Regions from separate parts of the Shimazuella sp. NTD248 genome, predicted to be linked through region 2. Evidence: riboswitches for the same ligand, from Rfam matches in the RefSeq annotation. Region 2 holds a riboswitch; each other region holds the start of a gene.
What was found. A riboswitch is a leader RNA that binds a small molecule or an ion and turns the genes downstream of it on or off. The one in region 2 is predicted to bind S-adenosylmethionine.

Region 1 (3,282 bases), on a different contig from region 2:
GAGGAAGAAGTTCGTGGCAGAGAATGGAGCAGGTGGTTGGTAGGAAATAGAGAAGAATCGTTTACTTCCTTAAAAATGGTTATTGTCCAAAAAGACGAGACGATCGATACATTAGCTGCCAAGTATGATGTTTCTTGTAATGCGATTATTAGAACGAATCAGTTCCCAACAGATCGTTTAGTGGAAGGTCAAATCGTAAAAATTCCGGTGAAGCGGAGCTAGGGAAGGAGGGCTTTCGATGTGGGAAGTGATTCATGCATTTGGATGGGACCCTTCTTCGGTGCAACATCGGGCTGGAGTATGGGAGGTTGCGGATGGAGACCAAAAATATGCGCTGAAAGAAAGTCATGCACCGAGAGAAAAACTGTATGTACTGCACCGCATGTTAGAACAAGTTCGCACAGCTGGATATCCTCATCTGCTTCCGTGGGTTCCTACAGAGGATGGAGAAATAGTCGTTTCTGCTTATGGAAGCCAGTGGTATGCCACTCCATGGCAAGAGCCTGCTGATGATCATGTATCGGCAACAGAGCTGGCATCATCCTTAGGGCGCTTTCATCGTTTAGCAGAACCTATAGCAGCACAGTTTCCCAAGTTGCACCAAGTCATCGATCCAGATCTAAAAGAGTCTTGGGAACAGCGAAAGACACAAGTATCTAGTTGGCAAGAGACGTTAGAAGAAGGAGAAGCAAAAATATCCGAACAATCTGCTCAGCTCTCCCAAAATGGATTTACGTTTGCTATCCAAGGAATCGATCGTTATCTTCAAGTGGAAAAAGGAATTGCCCCGAGATACACGATATGTCATGGTCGGGTTCATCCTTCTAATGTACTCACAAGTGAGGAAGGATTGTACTGGATCGATTTTGACCATGCTGCGCTAGATACACCCATAAAAGACCTTGCTACTTTAATACATCGATATCCAGAGGAATCTCCCGCAGAAATACTAGCAGCCTATGAACAAGAAAATAAACTATTGCCGAAAGAAAAAAGACTTCTAGCTGTCTTTCTCTCCTATCCCGAACGATTGGTTCGTGCGGTAGACAGACAAGAAGAATTAGTAGACGTTTCAAGTGAATATGCCCATATCCAAGAATGTCAAAAACTAATCAAAAAACTATGGCCGGCAAAGAAGAAGTCAAGGTCCAAACCAAAACGAAATCGATAATCCTAACGAGGGAAACCTCGTTTTTTTATGCCAAGAGGACGGGCTAGTATATATTCAAACATTATGGAAAACATAGGTAATGATTTGAAGTATCTAAAATCGGAGGATTATAGTATGGATAAAATGTGTATGAATATGATGATGATGGTCATGATGGAGGATATGATGGGAAAAATGAGAATGATGACCATGATGATGAACAAAATGCAAGAAATGAACACGATACCAGAAATGGACATGGATATGATGATGAACAAAATGCAAGAGTCAGATGAAATGATGACAAAAATGATGAGTATGATGCGAACAATGAAAGAAAAATCGATGTAGTTATTTACAATTAAAATAATTACATATATAATCAACAACAAATCAACCAAAACGAAAAAAATCGAAGGATCTCTTATCAAGAGAGGTGGAGGGATTGGCCCTATGAAACCTCAGCAACCTCAGTCAACAGACTGTATGGTGCTAAATCCAACAGAGTAGAAACTCTGAAAGATAAGAGGAGGACCTTTCTAACTAGAAAACCTCTTCTTAAAGAGGTTTTTCATTTGTTAGGGAGGTAAAATCATGATTCAGTTAAAAGAAACTTGGATAAACGATTATTTAGACTTGTATTTATATGCAAAAGAAATCGGCGATCAAGAATGGCAAGCTGAAATTTTACAAAAACTGAATTTCACAGACAAAGATTTATTTCTCTATCATTTATGGGCACAATTCGATGCTATAAATACGCAGTTGTTGTTAAGTTATCAACAACTAAGAAGTGCATCGGATGCTTTTGAACAGGAACAACTATGGGAGAAAGTATGGAGTTTAAAAATGGAACGTATTACCTTGTCCCGAAAAATTCGTTCTTTTTGGTAATAGAGAAATATGGTTGTGAAACAGCTGAAGTCAAAAACAAGATGAAAATGAAATAGATAATACATACGAGGGAAACCTCGTTTTTTATGTGAAGATGTGGAGTGTTTGTTTCATTTTCTGACATTCGTACTTCCCTTTACTTAAAAAAGAATAGCCTCCTAATTACCTCAAACGACCAGTATGTTCCACATCTCACTCAATAGACGAAGATGTGGGATTTTTTACGTTTGAGTCTTTGAATATAACATTCCGTTGAGCAAGTTTGATAGGAAATCCCTAAATCATAGAAATGATGATTCTTTTTTACCCTTTGTCCACATAAATTGAAATAAAGGATAGTGGAAAAGGATGAAGAGACGTGAAAGCGCTATTGGTTACGCACAAAAAACGCTTATTCATTATATTTTCAATTGCACTGTTTGTACTGATCGCGTTGCTCGGTCGTCTTACTTTTGTGCAGTTGGTACAAGGGCCTTGGTTGACAGGGAAAGCGGAAAATCTTTGGGGCAGGGATATTCCCTTTGCGTCAAAGCGTGGACGCATCTTGGATCGCAATGGGGAATTGATTGCGTATAATATCAGTTCGCCTTCGGTGATGGTCGTACCAGCTCAGATCAAGGATAAAGATGGAACAGCTTATAAACTAGCAAAAATATTAGGTGTGCCAGAAGAAAAGATTTTGCCGTTTGTAAAGAAAAGACAGCTTATCGTTCGGATTAATCCCTATGGGAGAAAAATATCAGAAGCAAAGGCAGAAGAGATTCAGGGGTTACAATTACCAGGGGTAGTAGTTACAGAAGATAGCAAACGTTATTACCCTTATCAAAGTTTAGCTTCCCACATCCTTGGCTTTACTGGAATTGATAATCAAGGGTTAGCAGGATTGGAATTGGAGTACAACAAGCAATTACAAGGTACCCCGGGATATATTTCGTTTAGTGCCAATGCACGTGGAGAAAAGTTGCCAGGAGGGGTAGATCGCTTCACACCGCCAAAAGACGGGATGGATTTAAAGCTTACAATTGATCTAAATATTCAACAAATCATCGAACGAGAATTGGATCAAGCAATGGCGCAGTATCATCCAGAAAATGTGATCGCCATTGCGATGGACCCCAAAACAGGAGAAATACTGGGGATGAGCAGTCGCCCCACTTATCGGCCAGATCAATATAGAACAACAGACCCATTGATCTACAACCGCAATCTGCCAATATGGAAAACGTATGAGCCGGGTT
Region 2 (3,282 bases):
TTTTCAAGTGCTTGTTCTAAATCCTCAATGATGTCATCTACAGATTCAATCCCAACTGACAAACGAATAAGTTCTGGGTTAACACCAGCTGCTTTTTGTTCATCCTCTGTGAGCTGTTGGTGTGTCGTACTTGCTGGATGGATCACAAGGGACTTCGCATCACCCACATTGGCTAGATGAGAAAATAAAGATAGATTTTCAATCAAACGTTTTCCTGCTTCTCGTCCGCCCTTGATGCCAAACGTAAAGATGGCTCCTTGTCCTTTTGCTAAATATTTTTGCGCTTTTTCATAGGAGGGATGACCTTCTAACCCAGGGTGATTTACCCATGTAATACTGTCGTGATTTTCTAAAAACTTGGCAACTTTCAGCGCATTTTCACTATGTCGTTCCATGCGCAGGTGCAGGGTTTCTAACCCTTGCAGCAATAAAAATGCATTAAATGGAGAAATAGCGGCACCTGTATCTCGCAATAGCTGGACACGTGCTTTAATAATATATGCAAGGGGTCCTACTGCTTCTGTATAAGAAACGCCATGGTAACTTGGGTCTGGTTCTGTTAGATCAGGGAACTTACCATTTTTCCAATTAAACTTTCCAGAGTCTACTAAAATTCCACCAATACTCGTTCCATGTCCTCCGATAAATTTGGTTGCAGAATGAACAATGATATCTGCTCCAAAATCAAATGGGCGACTTAAATAAGGTGTGGCAAACGTGTTGTCAATAATCAGCGGTATACCTGCTTCATGCGCTACATCGGCTACTACTTCTACATCTAATACATCTAATTGAGGGTTCCCGATGATTTCTGCAAACACAGCTTTGGTTTTATCTGTTATCGCTTTGCGAAAGTTATCTGGGTTAGTCTGATCTACGAAATGCACATGAATTCCCAGCTTAGGAAGCGTGTGCCGAAATAAATTATAGGTGCCGCCATAAAGGTTGCTTGAGGCTACAATCTCATCTCCAGCTCTGGCGATATTTAAAATCGAATACGTAATCGCAGCTTGACCTGAACTAGTTGCAAGTGCTCCAACACCACCTTCCAGCTCAGCAACTCTTTTTTCTAAAATATCCGTTGTAGGATTCATAATCCGAGTATATATATTTCCAAATTCTTTTAACGCAAATAAATCAGCAGCATGCTGTGTATCGTCAAATACATACGAAGTTGTTTGATAAATAGGAACGGCTCTTGCATTGGTAGCAGGGTCTGGTGCCTGACCCCCATGAACAGTAATCGTCTCAGGTCGAAATGTACTCAATGATAATTCCCCCTTTTTTATCGCACAAAAAAAGCCTCTTTCTTATCCAGAAGAGGCTTTGGGTTTCTAAATTCCTCATCTTATCTGTTAGAGACGTTTGTCTCTACAGGAATTGGCACCTTCTAGTGAATCACTAGGGTTGCCGGGCATCATCGGGCCAGTCCCTCCGCCTCTCTGGATAAGAGATATTAAAAATATATAGTTCAACACTCGGTTTACTCGATTATATTGAATTTTGCGGCAACCGTCAATACTCTTCCTGTCCTATCTTTTCCATATTGTATTGCTTTCCCAATGACCATTTTAATAAAGGGGACGTTATAGCCGTAGTGATAATCGCAATGAGAAATAAAATACAGTAATCATTGGCAGAAATTAATTTACTGGTTAAACCAATGTTTGCAAACACGAGTATCATCAACCCACGAGCATTCATCAAAGCCCCGATGGCACTTGATTCCCCCCAACTATATCCTATCCCTTTTGCGAAGAACAAGCAGGTAAAGTATTTGCAAATAAATGCTACACCAATAAACAGGAGAATGATCCCGATATGATAACTGTTTGTAAAAGAACGCAAATCGATATTAAAACCCGAACTTACAAAGTAAATAGGAACCAAAAGAGTATTAACAAAATCGGAAATCTTCACATTGAGATCTTTTGTGACAGGGTCTAATCTAGGTATAATTAGTCCTGCTATAAAACCTCCAAAAATAGCATGCAGTCCCATTTTTTCAGTGATCAAACTGCTGCCTAAAAACAAAATGAGAAATATTGCGAAAAATTCATTTTGGAGGGTAGGAAACTTTTGGATCAAAAACTTTAAAAGAGGTCTGATCACAAAAAACATGACTACAAGATAAAGACTCAAATACAGAAATATACTAACACTGCTGAAAGATAAATTAAGAGCAGCAATAGACAAAATGATTGGTAACATCATCCATGCGATGATATCTTCTATACTCGCGCCAAATATTACAAATCTCCCCAAATTTGTTTTGATCAACTTATGCTGATCCAAAATCCGGACAAGTACAGGAAAAGCTGTCACAGAAATGCTGGCTGCCATAAACAGCGAATAAACTAATTGTGTTGTAAATTTTGGTCCTATCGATGGGTATACATACCAACTTAACAGAAACAACATAAGAAATGCCGGTATAATACCTACAAGAGCAAGGAGAACAGCGTTTTTTATTAATTTCTCCTCTTCTAGCTTTTCGTCATTTGCATGAATCCCTACAAGAAACATATACAAAGATATCCCAAACTGACTGAGGATATATAACTGATCTTTGATATTTTTATTGAACAACCATTCTTGAAAACTTGGAAACAAAAGACCTAATACAGAGGGTCCTAGTATCAGTCCTCCAATCATCTCCCCGACAACTTTTGGTTGACCAATACGAGCAGCCAAAGCACCAAATAACTGAGCAACAACAACAATGATTAATAAGCTTAATAGAAATTTAAAAAGCATCCACATTCCTACCTGTCTTATTCAAGGATGATAACAGCACTTGGGCGAAACTTGATTGTTCCTAATTTTCCAATGTCCCAGAATAATAATAACATTTTTATGTCCATTTAGGTTTGTTTCATAAATAAATAGTTAGAGCTATCACCATGAATATATCTTTTCATAATGAATATAACTTACTAAGGAAACCTACAGCACTATCTTAAACAGCTATCGTTTTCCTATATGCTTTTGCCATGCTTCCCCCTACTCGAAGTACATCTTGCATGGTATGATAGGAAAAAAGATATGTTTTTGGGAGGACGAAAAGTTGTTTGAAACCGTACTTGCATCTATGGGAATGGGAGCAGCAAAGATTGACCTACGTTTAAACAAAGAAATAGTAACAACAGGACAAGAAGTTACTGGGCAGATCGTAGCTACTGGCGGTAGTGCCGAACAAAAAGTAGAAGGACTTTCGGTTTACTTTATGCTCCAATCCGTTCATGCTCGCAGTGGCAGTGACTTAACAGAACGAATCGCAAT
Region 3 (3,282 bases), on a different contig from region 2:
AGATATCCACTTCCACATCAAATCCGTGTTCTTTTAGCAATTTGGTATGCAGACCACTTGCAAAATACTCTTCATTCCCTATTTCAGGACGTTCATGTATGTCATGACTTACTTGAATCCATGTATCACGTGTTTCATCAATATATTGAGTTATTTGCTCACGAATGGTTACTATTTTAGTTTGCGCCAAGTTTATCCTGCCCCTTTTTTATAAATTTTCAATTTCAGAAATGGGAACAACCGTTGGAATTACTCCTCCATTATAGACCTTCTTAATATATTCACTTACCTCAGAAGATTGATAGATTTTTACTAGTTTTTTCAAATTAGCATTATCTTTGTTCTTGGTTTGTGTAGCGATAATATTGATATATGGCTTTGCAGTTTTGTCTTCCTTAAATATTGGGTCTTTTACTGGGCTGAGACCTGCACTTACAGCAATCCCATTGTTAATAACTGCAGCAGCTGCATCATCCATCGAGCGAGGGGTCTGTGGTGCTGCAACCGTAACAATTTTTAAATGCTTGGGATTAGAAGCTATTGCTTCCATCAGACCTTTTCCATTAGCTCCCATCACCTTTGCTGCTTCTATCACTCCAGCATCTACTTCTAATAAAGAATTTTCTACTAAGCGTCCGAAATAAGGCGCTGCATAAAAAATCAATGGTACAATAGCAGCTGCTGTACCGATTGATGAGCCTGTTACCAATCGTGTAAAAGGGATGATCGCAACCAATAAAATAATAAAAGGAACGGATCGAAAAATATTGATGATTGCGTTGAGAATCGTGAAAAGCGTTCTGTTTTCTAATATATGTCCTGGCCGAGTTACAACCAGCACCACTCCCAATGGAAAACCAATCAATATGGAAAAAACAAGCGATACGAAAACCATGATGAACGTTGCAATTGTTCCATCTACTAACTGCGGCCAAAAAACCGCCCAATCAAACGCCAATTGATGTCACCTCTTTCACTAGTACTTGATGCTGTTGTAAATATTGAATAATGTCTTCTGTTACCTTCCAATCACCTTGAATACTTATTAATAAGTCTCCAAAAGGTTTCCCTTGTAATTCTGTAATACTACCCTGCAAAATATTGATATCGGTTTGAAATTTCCTTATTGCTTCTGCAATAAGTGGTCTCTTTGCGTTTTCACCAGTAAATACAATTCGTAAGATTTGATCCTGTTTTTTCAAGGATTGGCGTACACTTTCTGGTAGTTCCTGTCCAAAAATAGTACGAACAAATCGCTGTGCTGTTTCGGACTTTGGATTGGTAAACACTTCATAAACCGTTCCTTGTTCCACAATTCTCCCTTGATCAATCACTGCTACGCGGTCACACAAATTTCTCACCACATCCATCTCATGAGTAATCAACAAAATGGTGATCCCATAGTCTGTATTCACCTTTCGAAGCAAATCGAGTACTGATCTCGTTGTATCAGGATCTAAAGCAGAAGTTGCCTCATCACACAACAAGATATGGGGATCAGTAGCCAAAGCCCTAGCAATACCTACCCGTTGTTTTTGTCCACCTGACAATTGCCCAGGGTAATGTTCAGCCTGATCTGCTAAACCAACAAAGGTAAGAAGCTGCATTACTTTTTCTTCTACTTCTTTACGCTTTTTTCCAACTAAATAGAGAGGCAATGCGACATTGTGAAAAACTGTTTTGGACTCTATCAGGTTAAATTGCTGAAAGATCATACCAATTTTTCGACGAGCTTCCCTTAATTTTTCAGATGACAGAGCAGCCAATGCGACACCATCTACTATTACTTCACCTGTGGTTGGTTCCTCTAACAGATTGACAGATCGAATTAACGAACTTTTCCCCGCTCCACTCACCCCCACTACCCCATAGATCTCTCCTTTTTCTATATGTAGAGACACTTCTTTCAGTGCTTCCACTGGTGGCGATCCAGGGTAGATTTTGCTGATATTACTCAATTCAATCAAATTCCATACTCCTAGTAAAAATATTACATCCCAATAGATGGATAAATCGTAGAAAAACAAAAAAAGCCTCTTACTATTCATCAATAGAAAGAGGCTTTTAAACTAAGGAATATCCGCTCATTTAAATAACTCTTCCTATCTGCCAAGCAAACTTGCTTGCAGGAATTAGCACAGTATCGTAAATGATCTGTTGCTGAGATATCAAAGGGCCGGTCCCTCCATCTCTCTAGATAAGAAGTTAATATTTAATTGAGGTCATTTTATATTTAAATACATAGTAAGTCAATAGAATTTTAAATATTAATCAATAAAGGGTATAATGCTTGTTTTCTCCTTAAATCGCTTAACCCAAAAGAAAATAGATATCTCTAATGAGATGTCCAACCTCCATCGATAACTAATTCGGTACCTGTAGTAAATCTCGATTCATCTGAAGCTAAATATAAGACTCCGTAAGCCACATCATTTGATTCACCTAAAAAAGGGAGCGGTGTAACGGATTCAAAATGTTTTCGAATCCCTTCATTAGCAAGCAAATCTTCCGTCATTGGTGTATGTATCATTCCTGGATAAACAGAATTTACCCGTATATTGTACTTGGCATATTCGACAGCAGCACTTCTGCTAATCGCTCGAATCGCCCCTTTTGAAGCAGTGTATGGATTGACTCCACCAGCTATTAAACCTGCAACTGAAGAAATATTTATGATCGAACCACCACCTATTTCTTTCATAACTGGAACGACATATTTCATTCCTAAAAAAGTTCCAATCATATTTATATCTAATACTCGTCTCCATTCTTCAATCAAATCGTCATGACTCGCTGTTGTACTAGCATTATTTATTAAAACATCTACTTTCCCATATTTCTTGCAAATTGCTCTTATCAAATTACTCCAATGCTCTTCAATCGAAATATCATGAAAAAAAGCAATTGCTTCCCCGCCATTTTTTTGAATATCCTCTGCTACTTTATATACTTTTTGTTTCTGGATATCTGCAAGAATCACTTTTGCACCTTCTTTGGCAAAAAGAATAGCTTCTGCTTTCCCTTGTCCACTTGCCGAACCTGTGATAATTGCAACTTTACCCGCTAAGCGCCCCATAGCACCTATCCCCTTTGAAATCGCAGATGTTTTGCGATTCTATCATGATGAACCGCTTTCTATTGAATATATGGAACATTATAACATCTTTTAATTTGTATCTACATAATATTTGTAATAATATAAAGATATTATTTTACTTTCATGTGTTATAAAAATGATAATGAATTGTCAAAGATCTTTGTTAATAGAATGAAACGTTATTT

Region 1: it holds a riboswitch for S-adenosylmethionine, as region 2 does, so the genes downstream of both, AC5WOE_RS13955 (hypothetical protein) here and AC5WOE_RS10170 (homocysteine synthase) in region 2, are expected to answer to the same signal.
Region 3: it holds a riboswitch for S-adenosylmethionine, as region 2 does, so the genes downstream of both, AC5WOE_RS16580 (methionine ABC transporter ATP-binding protein) here and AC5WOE_RS10170 (homocysteine synthase) in region 2, are expected to answer to the same signal.

What each region holds. Positions count from the first base shown of each region.
Region 1 is NZ_JCAJZT010000005.1:352,493-355,774, reverse strand. Features, by position in the region: gene AC5WOE_RS13970 (LysM peptidoglycan-binding domain-containing protein) at 1-222, shown strand, start outside; gene AC5WOE_RS13965 (phosphotransferase) at 239-1,171, shown strand; gene AC5WOE_RS13960 (hypothetical protein) at 1,286-1,501, shown strand; SAM riboswitch class I at 1,572-1,679, shown strand; gene AC5WOE_RS13955 (hypothetical protein) at 1,745-2,044, shown strand; gene AC5WOE_RS13950 (stage V sporulation protein D) at 2,403-3,282, shown strand, end outside.
Region 2 is NZ_JCAJZT010000004.1:110,470-113,751, reverse strand. Features, by position in the region: gene AC5WOE_RS10170 (homocysteine synthase) at 1-1,268, opposite strand, end outside; SAM riboswitch class I at 1,346-1,453, opposite strand; gene AC5WOE_RS10165 (cation:proton antiporter) at 1,516-2,757, opposite strand; gene AC5WOE_RS10160 (sporulation protein) at 3,068-3,282, shown strand, end outside.
Region 3 is NZ_JCAJZT010000008.1:69,777-73,058, forward strand. Features, by position in the region: gene AC5WOE_RS16570 (M20 family metallopeptidase) at 1-190, opposite strand, end outside; gene AC5WOE_RS16575 (MetQ/NlpA family ABC transporter substrate-binding protein) at 209-895, opposite strand; gene AC5WOE_RS16580 (methionine ABC transporter ATP-binding protein) at 948-1,967, opposite strand; SAM riboswitch class I at 2,100-2,204, opposite strand; gene AC5WOE_RS16585 (SDR family NAD(P)-dependent oxidoreductase) at 2,336-3,076, opposite strand.